Linked DNA regions of Modestobacter italicus. The protein of the gene in region 1 interacts with the protein of each later gene in a pairwise test. Links are inferred from orthologs where the notes say so. Each region holds a gene or a part of one and is shown in the gene's direction. Other genes may lie near its edges.

What was found.
Region 2: the proteins of MODMU_RS13565 (region 1) and ndk interact in binary tests that used the Escherichia coli proteins (3 or more experiments, as listed by UniProt). The link is inferred for Modestobacter italicus from one-to-one orthologs.

Annotation. Positions count from the first base shown.
Region 1 is NC_017955.1:2,795,018-2,810,888, reverse strand. The notes cover bases 7,187-10,140. They hold MODMU_RS13565 (5-formyltetrahydrofolate cyclo-ligase), read left to right. Parts: upstream 7,187-8,343; coding sequence 8,344-8,937; downstream 8,938-10,140. Other genes in these bases: MODMU_RS13560 (alkaline phosphatase), read left to right, coding at 9,092-10,140; MODMU_RS13570 (alpha/beta fold hydrolase), read right to left, coding at 7,400-8,302; MODMU_RS13575 (amidohydrolase family protein), read left to right, coding at 7,187-7,442. In the rest of the region: MODMU_RS29525 (LLM class flavin-dependent oxidoreductase), read left to right, coding at 1-375; MODMU_RS13610 (alpha/beta hydrolase), read left to right, coding at 377-1,213; MODMU_RS13605 (SDR family NAD(P)-dependent oxidoreductase), read right to left, coding at 1,206-1,961; MODMU_RS13600 (GntR family transcriptional regulator), read left to right, coding at 2,121-2,774; MODMU_RS13595 (4-carboxy-4-hydroxy-2-oxoadipate aldolase/oxaloacetate decarboxylase), read left to right, coding at 2,771-3,472; MODMU_RS13590 (4-oxalomesaconate tautomerase), read left to right, coding at 3,469-4,545; MODMU_RS13585 (VOC family protein), read left to right, coding at 4,646-5,650; MODMU_RS13580 (NAD(P)-dependent oxidoreductase), read left to right, coding at 5,647-6,426; more of MODMU_RS13575, read left to right, coding at 6,423-7,186; more of MODMU_RS13560, read left to right, coding at 10,141-10,558; MODMU_RS13555 (hypothetical protein), read left to right, coding at 10,635-11,174; MODMU_RS13550 (hypothetical protein), read right to left, coding at 11,212-11,832; MODMU_RS13545 (hypothetical protein), read left to right, coding at 11,995-12,240; MODMU_RS13540 (hypothetical protein), read right to left, coding at 12,279-12,485; MODMU_RS13535 (AI-2E family transporter), read left to right, coding at 12,705-13,910; MODMU_RS13530 (HdeD family acid-resistance protein), read left to right, coding at 14,019-14,600; MODMU_RS13525 (hypothetical protein), read left to right, coding at 14,700-15,871. UniProt on the Escherichia coli protein: Involved in the removal of 5-formyltetrahydrofolate.
Region 2 is NC_017955.1:1,695,511-1,702,761, forward strand. Bases 281-3,096 are described here. They hold ndk (nucleoside-diphosphate kinase), read left to right. Parts: upstream 281-1,385; coding sequence 1,386-1,808; downstream 1,809-3,096. Other genes in these bases: MODMU_RS08230 (hypothetical protein), read left to right, coding at 297-566; MODMU_RS08235 (Clp protease N-terminal domain-containing protein), read right to left, coding at 563-1,090; MODMU_RS08240 (helix-turn-helix domain-containing protein), read right to left, coding at 1,092-1,313; MODMU_RS08250 (TIGR03960 family B12-binding radical SAM protein), read left to right, coding at 1,860-3,096. Also shown: MODMU_RS08225 (DUF4233 domain-containing protein), read left to right, coding at 1-182; more of MODMU_RS08250, read left to right, coding at 3,097-3,785; MODMU_RS26855 (TIGR03936 family radical SAM-associated protein), read left to right, coding at 3,785-4,552; MODMU_RS08255 (Rne/Rng family ribonuclease), read left to right, coding at 4,822-7,251. UniProt on the Escherichia coli protein: Major role in the synthesis of nucleoside triphosphates other than ATP. The ATP gamma phosphate is transferred to the NDP beta phosphate via a ping-pong mechanism, using a phosphorylated active-site intermediate.

The DNA of each region.
Region 1 (15,871 bases):
GTGACGCCGCGGTTCGGGATGATGCGGCACGTGCTGGTCGCGCCGACCGACGAGGAGGCGCTGGACCTGCTCCGGCCGGCCTTCGCCGACCACCACACCTCCTTCACCCACCTCTGGCGGCTGCACGGCGACGCGCGGCACAGCGGACCGCTGGACGTCGACCAGCTGCTCGCCGAGGGCAAGCTGTACGCGGGGTCGCCGGAGACGGTGTCCCGGCAGGTCGCCGAGGCCGTCACGGTCGGCGAGGTCAACCACGTCGCCGGCTCCTTCGCCTGGGGGTCGCTGGACCCGGAGGCGTCGCTGCGCTCGGTCCGGCTGTTCCGCGACGAGGTGGTCCCCGCCGTGCGCGAGGTCGCCGCCGGGGTCGGGGTCTGACGTGCCCGAGGTGACGGTGCGGCGGGACGTGGTCTACCGCAGCGAGCCGGGGGTCGAGCTGCGGCTGGACCTGTACCTGCCCGCGTCCGGGCCCGCCCCGCTCTGCCTGTGGCTGCACGGGGGCGGCTGGCTGCGCGGGTCGCGCGGGGCCCGGGCCGCGGAACGGCTGCTGCCGGTGGCCGAGGCCGGTGTGGCGATCGCGGCGGTGCAGTACCGGCTGAGCGGCGAGGCGACGTTCCCGGCGCCGCTGGACGACGCCCGCGCGGCGGTCCGGTGGCTGCGCGGGAACGCGGCGGAGCTGGGGCTGGACGCCGACCGGGTCGGGGTCTGGGGCGGGTCGGCGGGCGGCCACCTCGCCGCGCTGCTGGCGCTGTGCCCCGACGAGCGGGACGCCGAGCTCGGGGACAGCTCGGTGCAGGCCGCCGTCTGCTGGTTCCCGGTCACCGACCTCACCCTGCGCGACACCGACGTGCCGGCCGGGCCGCTGCCCCCGTTCGTCACCGGTCGGCCCGACGTCCCCTCCCAGGAGGCCCGGTTGCTGGGCGCCGCGTCGGTGCGCGAGGTGCCGGACGCGGCCCGGGCGGCGAGCCCGGTCACCCGCGTGCACCCCGGCGCCCCGCCGTTCCTGCTGGCGCACGGGGACCGGGACGGGCTGGTGCCCGCCGAGCACAGCCGCGCCCTGCACCGGGCGCTGCGGGTGCAGGGGGTCCCGACGACGCTGCTCGTGCTGGCCGACGCCAACCACGAGGACCCCGCGTTCGACACCCCGCCGGTCCTGGGGGCGGTGAGCGCCTTCCTGCGCAGCACCCTGCTCGGCGACCCCGCCGGTGTCAGCTGAAGGCCACCCCGCCGTCGACGATCAGCGTCTGCCCGGTGACGAACCCGCTGCCCTCGGAGCACAGGAACGACACCACCGGCGCGAGGTCGCCGGGCTCCATCGCCCGCGGGACGGCGCGGCGCCCGGCGGACGCCGCCAGGTAGTCCGCGTCGTTCAGGGCGCGGGTGGCGTCGGTCTCGACCAGCCCGGGCGCGACGGCGTTGACCGTGATGCCGTCCGCGCCGACCTCCCGGGCCACGCTGCGGGTCAGCGCGATCACCGCGCCCTTGGAGGCGGTGTAGTGGGCGAACCACGGCACGCCCATGTGCACGGTGGACGACGCGATGTTCACCACCCGGCCCCGCCCCTGGGCCTTCATCGCCGGGTGCACGGCGCGCATCCCGAGCCACACGCTCCGGGTGTTCACCGCCAGGACCCGGTCCCACTCCTCGACCGTGATCTCGGTGAACGGCCGCTTGGTCCCCAGCCCCTGGTAGATCGCGGCGTTGTTGACCAGCGCGTCGATGCGGCCGTGCCGCTCGAGGACCGCCGCCACCAGCTCCTGCCACGACGACTCGTCGCTCACGTCGGCCCGCAGGTGCGTGATGCCGCCGTCCGCGTCGTCCGGCTCGACGACGTCGGCGGTCACCACGGCAGCGCCCTGGGCGGCCAGGTACCGGCTCAGCCCGGCGCCGATGCCGCGCGCACCGCCGGTCACGACGACGACCGTCCCGGGCGCGACGCTGCCGCGCATGTCCGGCTGGCTCATCTGCACTCCCGGTGCTCTGGTGCCCGGCGGGCGGCCGGCCGGCGGCCCGCACGGTCTTGATAGCGCACCGCGGTCCCGTCCGCCCGCGCGGGATGTCGGCGAGACTGTTGACGATCCTGTCGACGATCCCTACGGTCGGGACGTCGGGAGGAGGAGTCGATGGCAGCAGCAGCACGGGACGCGGCCGAGCAGGCCCTGCGCACCGCGATCTCCCGGGGTGACCTGCCCCCCGGCCACCGGCTGGTCGAGGAGGAGCTGGCCGGGCAGCTCGGGGTCAACCGCAGCAGCGTCCGGCTGGCCATCGACGTGCTGATCGCCGACGGCCTGGTCGAGCGGATCCCGCACCGCGGCGCGCGGGTCCGCGTCGTGTCGGTCGCCGAGGCGGTCGCCACGACCGAGTGCCGGATGGTGCTCGAGGGCCTGCTGGCGCGTAAGGCCGCCGAGCGGGTCACCGACGAGCAGGCCGGGCGCCTGCGCGCGCAGCTGGCCGCCATGGGGGAGGCGGTGGCCGGCGGCGACCTGCTCAAGTACTCGGAGCTGATCTCCCAGCTCCACGGCCTGGTGCACGACACCGCCCGCCATCCCGTCGCCGCCGGGCTCGTCGACCGGCTGCAGGCCCAGGTGGTCCGGCACCAGTTCCAGCTCTCGCTCCGCCCGGGCCGGCCGCAGGTCAGCCTCGGCGAGCTCACCGCGGTGGTCGACGCGATCGCCGCCGGCGACCCCGACGGCGCCGAGTCCGCCACCGTCGCCCACTTCCGCAGCGTCGTCGCGGCCCTGTCCGAGCCGACCAGCAACCCCGGAGGACCAGCATGAGGAACGTCGTCGTCACCGACCCACCCCGCGCCGACGCGGCCGACGCCGAGGCGCTCGGCGGCTTCGGCGTCGCCACCGTGCACGAGGCGCTCGGGCGGGTGGGCTACCTCGGCCCCACGTTCCGGCCGGCCTGGCCGGGCGCGCGGATCGGCGGCACCGCCGTGACGGTGCTGTGCTGGCCCGGGGACAACCTGATGATCCACGTGGCCGTCGAGCAGTGCCGCCCGGGCGACGTGCTCGTCGTCGCGACCAACTCCCCGTCGACCGACGGGCTGTTCGGCGAGCTCTTCGCCACGGCGCTGGCCCAGCGCGGGGTGCGCGGCGTGGTCCTCGGCAGCGGGGTCCGCGACGTCACCGAGCTCCGCGAGATGGGCTTCCCCGCGTGGTCGACCGCGGTGAGCGCGCAGGGCTCGGTGAAGGCCACCGCGGGGGCGGTCAACGTGCCGGTCGTCCTGGGCGGCCAGCAGGTGGCGCCGGGTGACGTGGTCGTCGCCGACGACGACGGCGTGATGGTGGTGCCGCGCGCTGACGTGCCGCGCGCGCTCACCGCCTCCCGGGCCCGGCTGGACAAGGAGGCGGCCAGCCGCGCGGCGTTCCAGGCCGGCGAGCTGGGGCTGGACCGCTACGGCCTGCGGGCGAAGCTGCCGGACTTCGGCATCGAGTACGTCCCCTACGAGACCTGGGTGGAGGAGCGGTGAGCTACGACGACACCGGGGTCCGCTGCACGATGCTGCGCGGCGGCACCTCACGCGGGCTGTTCTTCGAGGCGGGTGACCTGCCCGCCGACCCCGCCGAGCGCGACGACCTGCTGCTGCGGCTGATGGGCACCCCCGACCCCCGGCAGATCGACGGGCTGGGAGGCGCGACCACGCTGACCAGCAAGGTCGCGGTCCTCTCCCGCTCCGAGCACCCGGACGTCGACGTCGACTACCTGTTCCTGCAGCTCGGCGTCGACGAGGCCACGGTCAGCGACCGGCAGAACTGCGGCAACATCCTCGCCGGGGTCGGGCCGTTCGCCGTCGAGCGGGGCCTGGTGCCCGCCGGCGACGGCGAGACCAGCGTCCGGATCCGGATGGTGAACTCCGACAGCGTCGCCGTCGCCACCTTCCCGACGCCGGGGGGCCGGGTGGAGTACCACGGCGACGTCGAGATCGCCGGTGTGCCCGGCACGGCCGCGCCGGTCGTGCTCGCGTTCACCGACACCGAGGGCTCGGCCACCGGCGCGCTGCTGCCCACCGGGCACGTCCGGGACACCGTGGAGGGCATCGAGGTGACCTGCGTCGACAACGGCATGCCCGTGGTGCTGGCGCTGGCCGGGTCGTTCGGGCTCACCGGCCACGAGTCGCACGAGGAGCTCGCCGCCGACGCCGCGCTGCTGTCGCGCGTCGACGCGTTCCGCCGCAAGGCCGCCGAGCTGATGGGCATGGGCGACGTGTCCACGGCCTCGGTGCCCAAGACCGTGCTGCTCGCCGCGCCGCGGGACGGCGGGCAGGTGTGCACCCGCTCGTTCATCCCGGTGCAGCCGCACACCTCGATCGGCGTGCTGGGCGCGGTCAGCGTGGTCACCGGCATGCTGCTGCCCGGCGCCGTCGGGCACGAGCTGACCGCGGACTGGCCGGCGGGCACCTCCCAGGTCGACGTCGAGCACCCGACCGGGCACCTGCTGGTCGACGTCGTGGTCGACGCCGAGGCCACCCCGCCGCGGGCCGTCCGCTCCGGCGTCGTCCGCACCGCCCGCAAGCTGTTCGACGGCACGGCCTTCCCGCGCTAGGAGGACCCTCCTGCCCCCCACCGCTCGCAGGCTCGCGGCGGGCCCCTGCAGGAGGGCCGCACGACCCATCTGAACGACACCCGACTCGAAGGAGAGCCCCGTGCCGCCGCTCCACGACATCGCCCACCTCGCCCACGTCGAGCTGCTCACCGACAAGCCCGAGGAGTGCCTCGACTTCTACGTGCGCTACCTCGGGATGACCGAGAACGGCAGGTCCGGCGACTCGGTCTTCCTGCGCGCCTGGGACGACTACGAGAACACCACGATCAAGCTCACGGCCGCCCCGAGGCCGGGCGTCGGCCGCACCAACTTCCGGGCCGGCAGCCCCGAGGCGCTGCAGCGCCGGGTGGCCGCGATCGAGGCGACCGGCCTGGGCCGGGGCTGGCAGGACGGCGACCCCGGCTACGGCCCGGTCTACGTCTTCACCGACCCCGACGGCCACGAGATGGGCGTCTACTACGAGACCGAGTGGTACCGGCCGACCGGTGACCTCGTGCCGGCGCTGAAGAACCAGGCGCAGGCCTACCCGGGCCGCGGCGTGAGCGTCCGCCGGATCGACCACATCAACTACCTCGGCGTCGACCCGGTCGCCAACCGCGACTTCGCCCGGGACGTCCTCGGCGGGATGATCACCGAGCAGATCGTGCTGGACGACGGGGTCGCCGGCAGCTGGCTCACCTTCACCAACAAGGGCTACGACGCGGTCTGGACCCGGGACAACACCGGCACCTCGGGCCGGCTGCACCACCTGTCGTTCGCCGTCGACAGCCGGGACGACGTCCTCAAGGCCGCCGACCTGGCGCTGGAGCACGGCGTCCACATCGAGACCGGGCCGCACAAGCACACCATCCAGCAGAGCTTCTTCCTCTACGTCTGGGACCCGGCCGGCAACCGGATCGAGCTGGACAACCCCGGTGCGCGGCTGGTCCTGGCGCCGGACTGGCAGCCGGTCGACTGGTCGGCGGCCGAGCGGGCCAAGGGCCAGGCCTGGGGGCTGCAGACCATCTCCACCTTCCACACCCACGGCACGCCGCCGGTCGGGGAGGAGCAGGAGGAGTCGCCGGCGACCGACCCGGAGGGCGACGCCCACGGGGCCGCCCGGTGACCCTCCGGATCGCCCTCCTCGGGCTGGGTGAGGCCGGCTCGGCGATCGGCCGGGACCTGGTGGCCGCCGGCGCCGACGTCCGCGGCTACGACCCGCGGGTGCCGTCGGTCGCGGGGGTGGCCGCCCGCGCCGACGAGGCCGACGCGGTCCGCGACGCCGAGCTGGTGCTCAGCGCGAACAGCTCGCACGACGCGCTGACCGCGCTCACCCGTGCTCTGCCCGGGCTGCGGCCGGGCACGGTCTTCGCCGACCTGAACACCGCCGCACCGGGGGTCAAGGTCGCCCTCGCCGAGGCGGCCGGCCCCGACGTCGAGGTGGTCGACGTGGCGCTGATGTCGCCGGTTCCCGGCAAGGGCCTGCGGACGCCGATGCTGGTCTCCGGGCCGGCCGCGCAGCGGTACGCCGACCTGCTGGGGCCGCTCGGCGCCGAGGTGACCGTGCAGCCGGGTCCGGTGGGGGAGGCGATCTCCCGCAAGCTGCTGCGCAGCGTCTTCTACAAGGGGCTGGCGGCCGCCGTCGTGGAGGCGCTCGCCGCCGGCGACGCCGCCGGCTGCGGCGACTGGCTGCGCGGCAACATCTCCGCGGAGCTGGCCGGCTTCGACGACGCCACCATCGACCGGCTGGTCGACGGCACCCACCGGCACGCCCGCCGGCGGGCCGACGAGATGGCCGCGGCCACCGAGCAGCTCACCGAGCTCGGGGTCCGGCCGCGGGTCGCCGCCGCCGCCCGTGACCTGCTCACCGAGCTGCGCGACGCGCAGGAGGGAACCGCGTGATCATCGACTGCCACGGCCACTACACGACCGCACCGGCGGCGCACACCGCGTGGCGGGAGCAGCAGCTCGCCGCCTGGGAGGCGGGCACCCCGGCACCGGCCTACCCCGCGATCAGCGACGACGAGATCCGCGAGACGATCGAGGGCAGCCAGCTCAAGCTGATGGACGCCCGCGGCATCGACCTCACCGTGTTCTCCCCGCGGGCCTCGGCGATGGGCCCGCACCTGGGCGACGCGGCGGTGAGCCTGGAGTGGACCCGCCGCAGCAACGACCTGGTGCACCGGGTCACCACCCTCTACCCCGACCGCTTCATCGGCGTCTGCCAGCTCCCGCAGTCCCCGGGTGCGCCGATCGAGGGGTCGATCGCCGAGCTGCGGCGCTGCGTGGAGGAGCTCGGGTTCGTCGGGTGCAACCTCAACCCCGACCCCAGCGGCGGGTTCTGGACCTCCCCGGCGCTGACCGACCGGAGCTGGTACCCGTTCTACGAGGCGATGGTCGAGCTCGACGTCCCGGCCATGGTGCACGTCTCTGGCTCGGCGACGCCGGTCTTCCACGCGACCGGCGCCTACTACATCAACGCGGACACGACCGCGTTCATGCAGCTGCTGCAGGGCAGCCTGTTCACCGACCTGCCCGACCTCCGGTTGGTCATCCCGCACGGCGGGGGAGCGGTGCCCTACCACTGGGGGCGCTACCGCGGCCTGGCCGACATGCTGGGGCAGCCGCCGGTGGAGACCAACGTGATGGGCAACGTCTTCTTCGACACCTGCGTCTACCACCAGCCCGGCATCGACCTGCTGCTGGACGTCATCGACACCGGCAACGTCCTGTTCGGGTCGGAGATGGTGGGCGCGGTGCGCGGGATCGACCCGCGGACCGGGCACCACTTCGACGACACCCGCCGCTACGTCGAGGCGGCCGCGCTGGACGCCGACGCCCGCGCCGCGGTGTTCGAGGGCAACGTCCGGCGGGTCTACCCCCGGCTCGACGCGGCGCTGGGCGGCGCGGGGCGCTGACCGCCCAGCGCGCCGCGGACGGCGGCGGCGAAGGCCTCCGGTGCCTCGAGCGGGACGAAGTGCCCGGCGTCGGGGAGCGGGGTGACGGTGACGTCGGCGAAGAACTCCGCCAGCCGGTCGCCCCACTCCGGCGGGAACAGCGGGTCGTAGCTGGGCCAGAGCACGTGCACCGGGACGCGGAGTCGGTCCGCGGGCTCGGGTGCACGTTCGGCGAGGCTGCGCGCCAGGATGCCCGGTCCGGCGCGGTACCAGCCGATCGAGCTGGTGAAGGCACCCGGCCGCGCGTAGCTGGCGGTCAGCCGGTCCAGGTCCTCCTCGGAGGGCGCCCACGACGGCCCGGACCAGGTCGTCCAGAAGTGGCGCAGGTAGCTGCGCACCGCGTCCGGATCGCCGTCCAGCAGCTCGCGGGCGACCGGCAGCCGGTGGAAGTGCTGGTACCAGAACGCGGCCTGGGCGGCCGGCTCGAGCACACGGCGTCCCGCGCCGGGCGCCGGCGGGGCGATCACCAGCGCCCGGACCCGGTCCGGTGACGCCTGCGCCACCGACTGGGCGATCCGGCTGCCGATGTCGTAGCCGGCGAGGACCACGGGGCCGAGGTCCAGCTCGTCGAGCAGCCCGGTGATGCTGCGGGCCTGCGCGGCCCCGGAGTACCCGTCGTCCGGGTCGACGTCGTGCCGGTCGGAGCCGCCGAACCCGCGCAGGTCCGGCACGACGACGTCGGCTCCGCCGGCCAGCAGCGGCGCGACCAGCCGGAAGTCCTCCCGGCCGCCGGGCCAGCCGTGCAGCAGGACCACCGCGGGCCCGGCGCCGGAGCGGTCGTACGCGAGGGAGAACCCGTCGACGGGCTGCGTGCGGGGCACGAGCAGGAACGTAGCGGCCCGGCGGTGCCTAGGCTGCGCGGGTGGCCGCTCCGGGTGCACCCGTCCCCGCCAAGGCCGCCCTCCGCCGGCGGCTGCTGGCCCGCCGGCGCGCGCTGGGGCCCGAGGAGAGCCGCGCGGCCGCGGACGCGGTGGCCGGTGCCCTGGTGCGGGCGCTGGCGGGGGTGCGCACGCTGGCCGCGTTCGTCCCGGACCCCACCGAGCCGGGGCACGGCCGGCTCCCCGGCGCGCTCGCCACGCTCGGCGCCCGGGTGCTGCTGCCGGTCGTCCCGCCGGCGGGCCGTGAGCTGGACTGGGCGGTGGACACCGGCCGGCTGGCGCCCGGCCGCTTCGGGCTGCTCGAGCCGGTCGGCCCGCGTCTGGGCGCCGGGGCGCTGGGCGACGCCGACATCGTGGTGGTCCCCGCGCTCGCGGTGGACCGCGCGGGGATGCGGCTGGGCCGCGGCGGCGGCTACTACGACACCTCGCTGGCGCACGCCCGGCCCGACGCCGTCGTCGTCGCGCTGCTGTTCGACGGCGAGCGCGTCGACGAGCTGCCCGCCGAGCCGCACGACCGGCCGGTGACCGCGGTCGTGACGCCGTCCGGGGGGTGGCAGGACCTGCCGCGCCGGAGCTGACCCGCCCGTTCACCTCACGGGCGCCGGATCGTCATCCCGAGCCTCGCTGCGGTTGGCCGGCCGTCCTTAGCGTCCGCTGTGGGCACCGCACCGGTGCCCGACGACGCTTCGGAGGCACACGGGCATGGGAGCACGCAGGCGCAGGACCACCGCCGTGACGGTGGTGGTCGCGGCAGTGGTCGCCGGGGGGATCACCGGCAGCATGGGCACCGCCGCGGCCGGCAACGGCAACGGTGGCCGGATCACCAACGTCATCTACCTCCTCGGCGACGGCATGGGCCGCACGCACGTCACGGCCGCGGCCGAGCGTTACTACGGCGCCGAGGGCCAGCTGGCGATGGAGCAGCTGCCGGTGGTGGGCCAGGTGGCGACCTACTCCGTGGAGCGGCTGTCGGGGCAGCCGGGCGCGCCGGACTTCGCCCCCAACTACGTGACGGACTCGGCCTCGGCCGCGACCGCGTGGGCGTCCGGGGTCAAGACCTACAACGCGGCACTGGGCGTGGACGCCAAGGGCGTCGTCGTCCCCACGGTCATGGAACTGGCCCACCAGGCCGGCTACCGCACCGGCAACGTCTCCACCGCCGAGATCACCGACGCGACGCCCGCCGGGCAGATGAGCCACGCGCTGGCCCGCGGCTGCCAGGGCCCGACCTACAGCGACGCGGCCTGCCAGGACCTCGCGATCACCGGCGCCGCGCTGCCCCTCGGCGACGTCCGGGTCACGCCGATCGCCGACCAGATCGCCCGCAACGGCACGGCCGACGTGATCCTGGGCGGCGGGCTGTCCCGGTTCGACGCCGCCGACGAGAAGGCGCTGCGCGACCAGGGCTACACCGTGCTGGGCTCGCCGGCCAGCAAGACCGTGGCCACCGAGGCCGACCTGGCCGCGGCCACCGGGCAGAAGGTCTTCGCGCTGTTCAACAACGGCAACCTGACGATCGAGAAGGCCAAGCGGGAGAACCCGGCGTCGGCGCAGGCCAAGGAGCCGTCGCTGGCGGAGATGACCGCGAAGTCCATCGAGCTGCTGAAGTCCGGCGGCTCGCGGGGCAACGGCTTCTACCTGCAGGTGGAGGGCGCGCTCATCGACAAGCGCTCGCACGCGAACGACGCGGCGCAGACGCTGGAGGAGACCAAGGCCTTCGACGACGCGGTCAAGGTGGCGATGGACTTCGCTGAGCAGGACGGGCACACCCTGGTGATCGTCACCGCCGACCACGAGTGCGCCGGCTTCAACATCATCGAGAAGGGCACGTCCACCAACGCCGAGGCGACCGCCCCGCCGGTGAACGTCGACTCGGGCAACACGGCCAACAACTCGGTGCCGACCCGTCCCACCGCCGGGACCAAGGACCCGACGCGGTCCACCGGCCCGGTCAACGGGTCCGGTCAGGGTGACCCGGAGAACTTCGCCCCGGCGACGTTCCGCACCCCCGACGACCCGGCGGGCGTCGTCGACGGCTCGCCGGAGGCCAGCCTGTGGCTGACCTACCTGTCGGGCAACCACACCGGCGCCGACGTCCCGCTCTTCGCCTACGGGGCGGGGTCGGAGCAGCTGGCGGGCAGCATCGACAACACCGACCTGTTCGACGTCGTCAGCGGCGCCCTGCGCGTCGGGCGCTGAGCCACGGCCGGGGGCGGGCCGTCCAGCGCCCGCCCCCGGCCCCCTGCCCTCTCTCCACCCTCATCCAGGAGCTCCCGTGAACCGCACTCGACGCACCCTCGTGGTGGCCGGGCTGGCACTCCTCGCGTTCTGCGGCGCGCTGGTCGCCGTGCGCGTCACCACCCCGGACGCACCGGCGGACCAGCCCTCCCCGGCCGCGGCCGCCCGGACGTCGTTCCCCGGGCTGCCCGTGGCCGCCGCGGAGCCGACGATCGCCGGGCTGGACCAGCTCTCGCCGGCCGCCGGCTCGGTCGTCCATGCACCGGGCCCCTTCGACGACCGGTTCCGGCTCGAGGGCCTGACCCTCGACGCCGAGGGCGTCCACGGCTCGGCGCTGGTGGTCAGCGACGTCAGCGAGATCCTCGAGTTCGAGGCGCTGGCCGGCTTCTACGACGCCGACGGCCGGCTGATCGGCACCGGCCGGTTCGTCCACCACCTCGACGAGGAGCACGTCGACCCGGCGGCGGAGGCCGGACCGCCGAACGAGCTCGAGGAGTTCACCATCGCGCTGGCACCGGAGCTCCGGGGCAGGGCCGTGTCGGCCGCGGTCGGTGTGCCGGTGCTGGTCGACGAGTGACCTCCGCCGGCTCCGACCGGACCGGCCGGAGCCGCCCTCAGATCGTCTCGGGCACGCCCAGGTGGGCCAGCACCAGGTCGAACTCGGCGGTGTCCACGACGTCGATGCCCCGGGCCGGCGCGAACTCCTCCCGGAACTCCCGCGCCCCCTCGCCGGACGCCTCGAGGTTGGCCCAGCTGTCGTAGGAGACCGCCGACACGGCCAGGCCCTCCTCGCGGCGCACCATCACGCTCACGCTGCAGAAGCCGGGCAGGTCGTCCAGCTTGGGCATCAGGGACAACCGCACCGCGTCCACCGCCCGCTGGACGGCGCCGGGGTCGGTCCGCAGCCAGGTGACGCGGGAGCAGGCCCCGGGGCGCGCCTCGGGGACCCGGTGCATGGCGGCGATCTCCCACTCGGCCACCTCCGGCCGCCCGCCGAGCGCCGCGGCGGTCCGCTCCAGGTGCGGCCGGACGTCGTCCCGGCTGGTGCCCAGCGCCTGCTCGTCCCGCCAGGACGTGGTGACGATGGACCGGCCGGAGTCGCGGGAGGCGAGCATCGACAGGCCGACGCAGCCGGGCATCGCCCGCAGGAGCGGCATGGACTCGTCCCGGACGTAGGCGGTGCCCGTGCCCAGCTCGCGGGGGTCGCCGTCGATGGTCGTGGTCCGTGCGTACATGCCGGGCAACTCCTGTTCCGCGGGGTCTCCAGCGGCTGCCGCCGCTGGGCGACAGGGTGCTGGACCGCCGTCCCGGGGGCAACACCGTCGGGCGGGTCACGCCATCCGGGCGATGGCCGGAGCCGCGCAGGGCAGGACAGTCGGTCCCGGGAGGGAGCGGCGATGACGTGCACCACGTACGAGTTCCGGGTGGAGGGCCAGCTGACCGATCAGGCGCGGGAGGCCTTCTGCGACATGGACATCGAGGAGTCCGCCGACGGCGCAGCCCTGGTGGGGGACGTGATCGACGAGGCGCACCTGCTCGGGGTCATGGCCCAGTGCCGGACGCTGGGCCTGACGGTCGTCTCCGCGCACCAGGTCGCGGGGGGCAGCAGGCACGCAGGGCACCCGCGTGCCGGTGCCGGGTGACCGGGGCGGGGCCGCGCGGGGGACGCGGCCGCGCAGGCTCAGGGAGCCACCTGCTCCACCGAGACGACGTGCAGGCCCAGTGACTGGACGACCTCGAGGAGCTCGTGCAGCTCGTCGTCCCGGTGCACCACGCCGGAGATGACGGTCGCCTCGGTGACCTCGGCGATGTCCAGGCTGACGAAGGCGTCCCGCGCCCGGTCGGACAGCCGCCCGGCCACCCGCACCTCGTACCGGCGATCCGGCATCGTGGACCTCCCTCGCCGCAGCCGTCGGGTGTCCACGCCCTCCGCACCACCCCGTCCCCGACGAGGCTGCCCGCTTCTCCCCGTCGGCACCTCACCCCGGTCGGGTGGACCACCGTCGTGCCCTCCTGCCCGGACGGGCGGCCCGCGGCCCTCCCGGCGCGCCCCTCCCATCACCGGAGGGTGAGCCCGACCGGCGGCGGAGCTCCTAGCGTCCGGCCCATGACGACACCCGGGGCCGACGGCCACGGGGCCGCGGACGTGCCGGTGAGCACCGGCGCGGTGGTCCCGCCGGTGCCGGGTCGCCGTCCGGTGCTGCCGAGGGCGCTGGTGATGCTGCTCGGCGCGGCGTCGGCCGTCATCGTGCTGGGCGGGCTCCGGGCGACCGCGTGGCTGATCGGGCCGGCCTTCCTCGCGCTCGTGCTCGTGGTCGCGCTGCACCCCGTGCAGGGCTGGTTGCGCCGGCACGGCTGGCCGGGCTGGCTGACCACCCTCGTGCTCGTCCTGCTGGTGGTCGGGGTCCTGGCGGTCCTCGCCCTGGTGGTCGTGGTCTCGCTGGCGCAGCTCGCGGCGCTGCTGCCGCAGTACGCCGGCCGGGCCGAGGAGCTGCTCCAGGACCTCGCCGGCAGCCTGGAGGGGCTCGGCGTGCCCCCGGCCCAGCTGCAGGACGCCGCGGACGACCTCGACCCCGCGCGCCTGGTCGTCCTGATCGGGTCCCTGCTCGCCGGTCTGTCCAGCGCCGTCTCCTCGGTGGTGTTCCTGGGCTGCCTGCTGCTCTTCCTCAGCCTCGAGGCCGGCGGCATCGACCGGCGGCTGGCCGCGGTCGCCGACGACCGTCCCGGGCTGGTGACGGCGTTGCTGTCCTTCGCCCGGTCGACCCGCAGCTACCTGGTGGTCAGCACGGTCTTCGGGCTGGTCGTCGGGCTGCTGGACGCCGTCGTCCTGGCGGTCGTCGGGGTCCCCCTGCCGCTGCTGTGGGGCGTGCTCGCCTTCCTCACCAACTACGTGCCCAACGTGGGGTTCGTCATCGGGCTCGTGCCCCCGGCCCTGCTGGCCCTGCTCGCGCTGGGCGTGCCGGAGATGCTGGTCGTCATCGCCGCCTACTGCGTGCTCAACTTCGTCATCCAGTCGCTGATCCAGCCGCGCTTCGTCGGCGACTCCGTGGGGCTGGCGATGACGACGACCTTCATCGCGCTGGTCTTCTGGGCGTGGCTGCTGGGCCCGCTGGGCGCCCTGCTCGCGATCCCGTTGACGCTGCTGGCCAAGGCGCTGCTGGTCGACGTCGACCCGACCGCGCACTGGGCGACGGCGCTCGCCGGCAGCCTGGCGCCGGAGCAGCGGGCCCCCCGGCGCGGCCGCCGCGCCCGTGCCGCCCGGGGCGCGGCACCGGCCACCCCGCCCACAACCGTGGTCGTGCCCCGCTCCTGACCCGCGGGCGCCGGGGCGCTCATCCCCGCCGGATGAGGTCGGCGGGGTGGCCCAGCGGCAGGGTCCTGCGCAGAGGTGGGTGGCGCGGAGGGTCGGAGGGGAGCGGTCATGGCTGCTGAGGTGTCCAGCTCGTGGTCCGGTGCGCCGCCCGCGCGGCACTCCGGCGCGGTCCGGGCCGGCGTCGCCGTGCTGGGTGCGGCCGTGCTCGTCATCGGTCTGGTGCTGGTGTTCGACGTGGTCGCGGCCGTCCGGACGCTGGGGTGGCTCGTGGGCCTGGGCCTGGTGCTCAACGGGTGCCTGGAGCTGGCGGTGGGCTGGACCTCGGGGCAGCGGGGGCGGGCTGCGGTGCTGGGCGGCGTGCTGGTGGCCGGGGGTCTGCTGGCGGCGTTCTGGCCCGGGGTGACGGTGTGGGCGCTGGCGGTGCTGACCGGCATCAGCCTGCTGCTGCACGGGATCGGGCGGCTGGCGGTGGCCGTCGCCGACCGCGCGGAGGTCCGCGGCTGGGGGTGGATGGCGCTGGCGGGGGTGTTCGACATCGCGATCGGCCTCCTGGCGCTGGCCTGGCCGGAGGCCACCGTCCGGGTGCTGTGCCTGCTGCTGGGCGTCCAGGTCGTGGTGCTCGGCGTCGTGCTGGTGGTGTGGGCGTTGCTGGCCCCCCGCCGGCGGCCAGCGGAGGCCGGGCAGCTCTGACCGGGCGCCCCGGGGACGGCCGGTCATCTCGGCGGGGTGATGGCCTGGCGTGCGAGGGCGGCCAGGGTCGCGGCAACCGGAGTCGACGGAGGCGGAGCGATGACACAGCTGGGATCCCCCACGGTCCAGCCCGCGCCCGCAGCGGCGCTGACGGCCGACGAACGGAGCGAGCTGCTCCGGCTGCGCCGCGAGATGGCGGAGCTGCAGACCCAGCCCCGACCCCGGACGAAGCGTCGGTGGCGCTCCCTGGTGGCCGTGGTGCTGATCGTCCTGGGCTGCGTGCTGGCCCCGGTGGCCGGCGTGGCGGTCTGGGTCAACAACCAGGTGTCGGACACCGACCGCTTCGTGCGGACGATGAGCCCCCTGGTCGACGACCCGGACGTGCAGGCCGCGCTGACGAACCGGCTGACCACGACCGTGTTCCAGTACGTCGACGTGCAGGGGATCGCCGACGACGCCGTCGACGCGCTCGGCGCCCAGGGCCTGCCGCCGCAGGTGGTGACCCGGCTGGAGACGCTCACCCCCACGCTCGCCTCGGCGGTGACCGGGTTCGTCCGCGACCGGATCGCCCAGCTGGTGGCCAGCGACCGCTTCGAGCGGGTCTGGGACCAGGCGATCACCACGGCGCACCGGCAGCTGGACGCGGTCCTGTCCGGTGACAGCCAGGGCGTCGTGGTCCGCGGGGACGCCGTCTTCCTGGACCTCGCGCCCTTCATCGACCTGGCCAAGGAGCGGCTGAGCCAGGCCGGGCTGACCGCCGTCGACCTGGTGCCCGAGGTGCACCCCAGCGTGGAGATCGCGAAGGCCGACACCCTGGTGCGGGCGCAGTCGGCGTACACCGCGCTGGACAACGTGGCCCGGGTGCTGCCCTGGGTCGTGCTGCTGCTGTTCGCCGTCGGGGTCTACCTGGCCCGCAACCGGTTCCGGGCGCTCGTCGGGACCGGGCTGGGACTCGCGCTGTCCATGGTGGTGCTGGCCGCGGCCATCCTGGTGGCCCGCGGCCTGCTGGTCGGGGAGGTGCCCGCCGCGGCGGCACCGGCCACCGCGTCCGGCTTCGACATCGTGGTGACCTACCTGCGGCTGGGCCTGCGGACCCTGCTCGTCCTGGGGCTCGTGCTGGCGCTGGCCGGGTTCCTCGCCGGCCGCTCGGACACCGCGGTGCACTTCCGCCGGTCGGTCGCGCGCCGGCTGCACGAGACCCGCGGCGGCCCGGCTGCCGACGGACCGGTGGCCACCTGGGTGCGGGCGCACGTCCGGGGGCTGCGCATCGG
Region 2 (7,251 bases), 1.1 Mb from region 1 along the record:
GCCCGCAGGGGCTGGTGGTCGGCACCGTGCTGCAGGTGCCGCTGCTGCTCACCGGCTTCCTCGGCTCGGCGATGTGGCTGGTCGGCGGGGTCTTCGTGCTGATCTGGGCCTACCTGCTGCAGGTCCGTAAGGACCTGCTGGGCAGCCCGTTCGGCCCGCCGCCGGCGCCGCCCGCCGGCTGAGCCCCAGGTTCACCCGCACGGGGGGCGCGGCGGGGGCGGCCTCGGTGCACCCTGAGCCCCACACGTTGTGTGACTCGCCTGTGGCAGGCAGTCACCGGAGGCAGGGGGAGCACCATGGCCGACCACAGCCGTTGCTGCGCGCGGAAGCACGAGCCCGCCAGGAGGGCCGGCGGCGCCGTCGCGGCCGACGAGAAGGTCGGGTCGATCGGCTACACGATCGCCGAGTACGCCCACCGGGTCCGCTACCAGCTCCACGACGACCTGGTCGAGCGGCACGCCCGCGAGCTGCACCAGCGCAGCAGCTACGACTGCTGGAACGGCCTCAGCGACCGCGACCAGGAGCTGTGGCGGCACATGGCGCGGCTGGACCTGTCCCACCGCTAGGCCACCTCGGGCTCCCCGCCGGCCCGTTCCTGCAGCGAGCCGGCGTCGGTGCCCAGTTGGGCGAGGACCCGGGTGACCGTCGGGTCGCCCACCGCCAGGACGCCGAGCAGCACGTGCCCGCTGTCCAGTCGGCGCTCCTTGCGCCGCAGGGCCGCCCGCAGCGACTCCTGCAGCGCCCGCTTGCTGCCGTCGGCGAAGGGGAGGTGCCCGCCGGTCGGCCGGCGGCCCCGGTCGAGGGCGCCGGCGCCGAAGACCGCCTCGGCCGAGGCGCGCACCTGGGCCAGGTCGACCCCGAGGGCGGCGAGGGCGGCGGGGTCCAGCGGGTCGCCGACCGCGGCCGCCACGGGCGCGAGCCGGTCGTGGTCGACCCCGGCCGCCCGCAGCGCCGTCCCGCCCCGGCTGGGGTCGCGGGTCAGCGCCAGCAGCAGGTGGACCGGGTCGACCCGCTCGGCCCGGAGCTCCCGGGCCTCCTCCTGGGCGAGGACGACGGCGCGGCGTGCCTCGTCGGTGAAGCGCTCGAACACGTCAGCGGTCCCTTCTCGAGGTGGCGTGCTTCTTGTGGACGGCCTGCTTGCTCACGCCGAGCGCGTCGGCGATCTGCTGCCAGGACCAGCCGCGGCCCCGGGCGTTGGACACCTGGAGCACCTCGAGCCGGTCGGCCAGGTCGCGCAGCGCCCGGATGGCGCGCAGCCCGGTGTCCGGGTCGTCGGCCGCGGCGGCGGTGGTGACGTCGGTGGGGGATGCCATGCCGTCAACGTAGGTTGACGCCGTCCTCCTGTCAACTCATGTTGACGACGGGGGTCCCGTACGCTCCCCGCCGTGTCTGCACCCACCGCTGAACGCTCCCTCGTCCTGGTCAAGCCCGACGGCGTCGCCCGCGGCCTCGTCGGCCAGGTCGTCGCCCGGCTCGAGGCCAAGGGCCTCCGCCTGGTCGCCGCCGAGCTGCGCACCCTGACCGTCGAGGTCGCCGAGGAGCACTACGGCGAGCACCGCGAGCGCCCGTTCTTCGGCTCGCTGGTCGAGTTCATCACCAGCGGCCCGCTGCTCGCCCTGGTCGTCGAGGGCCCGCGCGCCATCGAGGCGTTCCGCGCGCTGGCCGGCGCCACCGACCCGGTGAAGGCCGCCCCCGGCACCATCCGCGGCGACTTCGCCCTCGAGGTGCAGAACAACATCGTGCACGGCTCGGACTCGCCCGAGTCCGCCGCCCGCGAGATCGCGCTCTTCTTCCCCGGCCTCGGCTAGTCCGACGGCGGGGCCCTGCACCGGGGTCCCGCCGTCTACCCTGGACCGGTCATGACTGTGGACTCGCTCTACCCCCAGCTCGAGCCGTTGCTCGCCCAGGTGCAGAAGCCCATCCAGTACGTGGGCGGTGAGCTCAACGCCCAGGTGAAGCCGTGGGACGACGTCCCCGTGCACTGGGCGCTGATGTACCCCGACGCCTACGAGGTGGGCCTGCCCAACCAGGGCCTCATGATCCTCTACGAGGTGCTCAACGAGCGCCCGGACGCCCTGGCCGAGCGCACCTACGCCGTCTGGCCCGACCTCGCCGGGCTGATGCGTGAGCACGGTGTCGGCCAGTTCACCGTCGACGCGCACCGCCCGGTGCGCGCGTTCGACCTGCTGGGCGTCAGCTTCGCCACCGAGCTCGGCTACACCAACCTGCTCGAGGCCCTCGACCTCGCCGGCGTCCCGCTGCACGCGGTCGACCGCGACGAGACCCACCCGGTCGTGGTGGCCGGTGGGCACGCCGCGTTCAACCCCGAGCCGGTCGCCGACTTCGTCGACTGCGCCGTCCTCGGTGACGGCGAGCAGGTCGTCGGTGACATCACCGACGTCGTCGCCGCGTGGAAGGCCGAGGGCCGCCCCGGCGGGCGGGTCGAGCTGCTCGCCCGGCTGGCCCGGGTCGACGGCGTCTACGTCCCGCGCTTCTACGCCGTCAGCTACGCCGCCGACGGGACGATCGCCGAGGTGCTGCGCACCCGGGACGACGTCCCGGCGCGGGTCGGCAAGCGCACGGTGATGGACCTGGACGAGTGGCCCTACCCCAAGCAGCCGCTGGTACCGCTCGCGGAGAGCGTGCACGAGCGGATGAGCGTGGAGATCTTCCGCGGCTGCACCCGCGGCTGCCGGTTCTGCCAGGCCGGGATGATCACCCGCCCGGTGCGCGAGCGGACCATCACCGGCATCGGCTCCATGGTCGACGCCGGCCTCAAGGCGACCGGCTACGAAGAGGTCGGGCTGCTGTCGCTGTCCAGCGCCGACCACTCCGAGATCGGCCAGCTGGCCAAGGAGCTGGCCGACCGGTACGAGGGCACGAACACCGGGCTGAGCCTGCCCAGCACCCGGGTCGACGCCTTCAACGTCACGCTGGCCAACGAGCTGTCCCGCAACGGCCGCCGCTCCGGGCTGACCTTCGCCCCCGAGGGCGGCAGCGAGCGCATCCGGCGGGTGATCAACAAGACCGTGTCCAAGGAGGACCTGGTCCGCACGGTCACCACCGCCTACGCCAACGGCTGGCGGCAGGTGAAGCTCTACTTCATGTGCGGTCTGCCCACCGAGACCGACGCGGACGTGCTGGAGATCGCCGAGCTGGCGGTCGAGGTCATCCGGGCCGGCCGGGAGGCCAGCGGCACCAAGGACATCCGCTGCACCGTCTCCATCGGTGGCTTCGTGCCCAAGCCGCACACCCCGTTCCAGTGGGCCGCGCAGGCCAGCGCCGAGACGATCGACCACCGGCTGCGGATCCTGCGCGAGGCGATCAACAGCGACCGGCGGATCGGCCGCTCCATCGGGCTGCGCTACCACGACGGCAAGCCCGGCGTGATCGAGGGCCTGCTCTCCCGCGGCGACCGCCGCGTCGGGAAGGTCATCGAGCGGGTGTGGCGCGACGGCGGCCACTTCGACGGCTGGAGCGAGCACTTCTCCTACGACCGGTGGCGGACCGCCGCGACCGAGGAGCTCGGCGCCTTCGGGCTGGACCTGGACTGGTACACCACCCGGGAGCGGACCGAGCACGAGGTGCTGCCCTGGGACCACCTGGACTCCGGGCTGGACAAGGAATGGCTCTGGGAGGACTGGCAGGACGCGATCTCCGAGGACGAGGTCGGGGACTGCCGGTGGACCGGCTGCTACGACTGCGGCGTCTGCCCGACCATGGGCACCGAGATCCAGATCGGCCCCACCGGCCGGAGCCTTCTCCCGCTCATCGTGGTCCGCTGATGGCCCGGCAGCCCGACGGGCCCCCGCCGCCGCCGACCGTGCAGAAGCTGCGGCTGCGCTACACCAAGCGCGGCCCGCTGCGGTTCGCCTCGCACCGCGACCTGGCCCGGGCCCTGGAGCGCGCGCTGCGCCGGGCCCAGGTGCCGATGGCCTTCTCCGCCGGTTTCAGCCCGCACCCGAAGATCTCCTACATGGGGGCGGCGCCGACCGGCGCGGCCTCGGAGGCGGAGTACTTCGAGATCGGGCTGTCCGCCCGGCGCGACCCCGAGCAGGTGCGCGCCGCGCTGGACGCCTCGCTGCCGCCGGGGATCGACGTCCTGGAGTGCGTCGAGGCGGTCGAGGGCAGCGGGTCGCTGGCCGACCGGCTGGACGCCACCCGCTGGCGGATCGACCTGCCCGGGGTGGACGCCGACGAGCTGTCGGCCGCCGTCCGGGAGCTGCTTTCACGCGAGGCGGTGATGGTCACCAAGCGCACCAAGAACGGCACCCGGGACGTCGATGCGCGGGCCGCCGTCGTCCGCGCGGCGGTGGCCGTGGAGGCAGGTTGTGCCATACTGCACGTGGTCGTACGGCAGCTCACGCCGACCGTCCGACCGGATGACGTGATGGCCGCTCTGGCTGCCGTCGCCGACCTGCGCCCGCCGTTGCCCATCCGGGCCGTGCGTGAGGCGCAGGGCCGGCTCGACGACAGCGGTGAGGTCGCCGATCCGCTGGGACCCGATCGTGCGGTGCGCTCCTGCTGCCAGGAGGAGCGCGCGCAGGTCTGAACCGGCGGAGCCGGACGCCGGGCGTCGTCCGCGACACGTCTGCCAGCCGTGACGCGCCGTACCACCCCGATCTTGCCCGCCCCGCACCACCCGCGTTCCGCACGCTGCACCACCGGGCCCCAGCCGCACCGGCCGGGGCGCGGACCCAGACTTCGCGAGAAGGGCGCCGTCGCACCTCGCGGCCCGCCCGACCCGCCTGACCCGCGTCCCTGCGCGGCCGCCTGTCGGAGACGACCGGCGCCCGGGGACGCACAGGAGGCGAGCCCTCAGTGGCCGACCGCACCGACGACGACACCCCCGCGACCGACGGGGCCCCGGCTCCCGAGCAGTCGCCCGCACCCGAGACCGGCGGGCTCGAGCAGACCCCCGCCGACCCGCCCGCCGAACCCACCGGCGCCGTGCTGCCCGAGGACGACGAGGAGGAGACCGACGGCGCCGCCGAGGCCGCCGCCGCGCTCCTCGCTGCCGGGGGCCCGCTCGTGCCGGAGCGCAACCCGGTCGACGACCGCACCCCGGCGCCCGAGTCGGAGCCGGGGCTGCCCCGCTTCGGCGCCCAGTTCAGCTCCCCGGAGCCGACCACCGTCACCGCCCGGCCCCGCCGCCGGGCCACCCGGCCGTCGCTGTCGGCCGACCCGGACCCGGTGGAGCCGGCTCCGGCCCCGGTCGCCCCGCCGGCCCCCGCGTTCATCACCTTCGTGGCCCCCGAGCCCGACGCCGCGCCCCCGCCGCGCCGGCGCAGCCGTCGCCCCGCGGAGTCCCCGGCCGAGCCGGAGGAGCCCGCCGAGGCCACCGCCGAGGTCGACGACCGCGAGACCGAGCCGGCCCGGCCGCGCGGCCGCGGCCGCAGCCGCCGCCGTCCCGCCGAGGAGGCCGTGGCCGAGCCGGTCGAGGACGCCGACGTGGCCGACGTCGCCGATGTGGCCGAGGTCGACGACCGCGACCTCACCGACGCCGACGACACCGACGACCGCGACGACGAGGACGGCGGCAGCTCCGGCAGCCGCCGCCGCCGCCGCGGGCGCCGCGGCCGCGGCCGGGGCCGCAGCGAGGACTCCGGCGACGCCGGGGACGACACCGACGAGGACACCGAGGCGCCGGTCGCCGGCACCGCGGACACCGACGAGGAGTCCGAGGACGGCTCCGACGCCGACAGCGACGAGGACAGCGACGACGAGGGCGCCGAGGCCGGTCAGGGCTCCAGCACCCGCCGCCGCCGGCGTCGCCGCCGCCGCGGCAGCAGCGGCGAGAGCGCCGCGGACGAGACCACCGACGACGACGACCGCCCGGAGCGCGCCGGCCGCAACGGCCGGACCTCCAGCGACGACGACGTCCGCGGGGTCGCCGGGTCCACCCGGCTGGAGGCCAAGCGCCAGCGGCGCCGCGAGGGCCGGGACGGTGGCCGCCGCCGCGCCCCGATCCTGTCCGAGTCGGAGTTCCTGGCCCGCCGCGAGGCCGTCGACCGCGCCATGGTCATCCGCCAGCAGGGCGAGCGCACCCAGATCGCCGTCCTCGAGGACGACGTGCTGGTCGAGCACTACGTGACCCAGACGCAGGCGACCTCGTTCGCCGGCAACGTCTACCTCGGCCGGGTGCAGAACGTGCTGCCCAGCATGGAGGCCGCCTTCGTCGACATCGGCAAGGGCCGCAACGCCGTCCTCTACGCCGGTGAGGTCAACTGGGACGCCGCCGGCCTGTCCGGCAAGCAGCGCTCGATCGAGACCGCGCTGAAGAGCGGGGACAAGGTCCTGGTCCAGGTGACCAAGGACCCGATCGGGCACAAGGGCGCCCGGCTCACCCAGCAGGTCAACCTGCCCGGCCGCTTCCTGGTCTACGTGCCCGGCGGCTCGATGACCGGCATCAGCCGCAAGCTCCCGGACAAGGAGCGCACCCGGCTCAAGGACATCCTCAAGAAGATCGTCCCGGACGACGCCGGTGTGATCATCCGGACCGCCGCGGAGGGCGCCTCGGAGGAGGAGCTCACCCGCGACGTGGCCCGGCTGCAGGCGCAGTGGGAGGTCATCCAGACCAAGGCCGCCTCCACCAGCAACGCTCCCACGCTGCTCTACGGCGAGCCCGACCTGGCGATCCGGGTGATCCGCGACGTCTTCAACGAGGACTTCAAGCGGCTCGTCGTCCAGGGCGACGACGCCTGGGACACCGTTGAGGCCTACGTCGCGCACGTCTCCCCGGAGCTGTCCGAGCGGCTGCAGCGCTACGCCGGCACCGGCGACGTCTTCCGCGACCTGCGGATCGACGAGCAGCTGATGAAGGCCCTGGACCGCAAGGTCTGGCTGCCCTCCGGTGGCTCGCTGGTGATCGACCGCACCGAGGCGATGACCGTCGTCGACGTCAACACCGGCAAGTTCGTCGGCTCCGGGGGCAACCTCGAGCAGACCGTCACCCGCAACAACATCGAGGCCGCCGAGGAGATCGTCCGCCAGCTCCGGCTGCGCGACATCGGCGGGATCATCGTCATCGACTTCATCGACATGGTCCTGGAGAGCAACCGCGACCTCGTGCTGCGGCGGCTCACCGAGTGTCTGGGCCGGGACCGGACCAAGCACCAGGTCGCCGAGGTCACCTCGCTGGGCCTGGTGCAGATGACCCGCAAGCGGGTCGGCCAGGGCCTGCTCGAGGTCTTCTCCGAGCCCTGCGAGCACTGCCGCGGTCGCGGCGTGCTGGTGCACCTGGACCCGGTC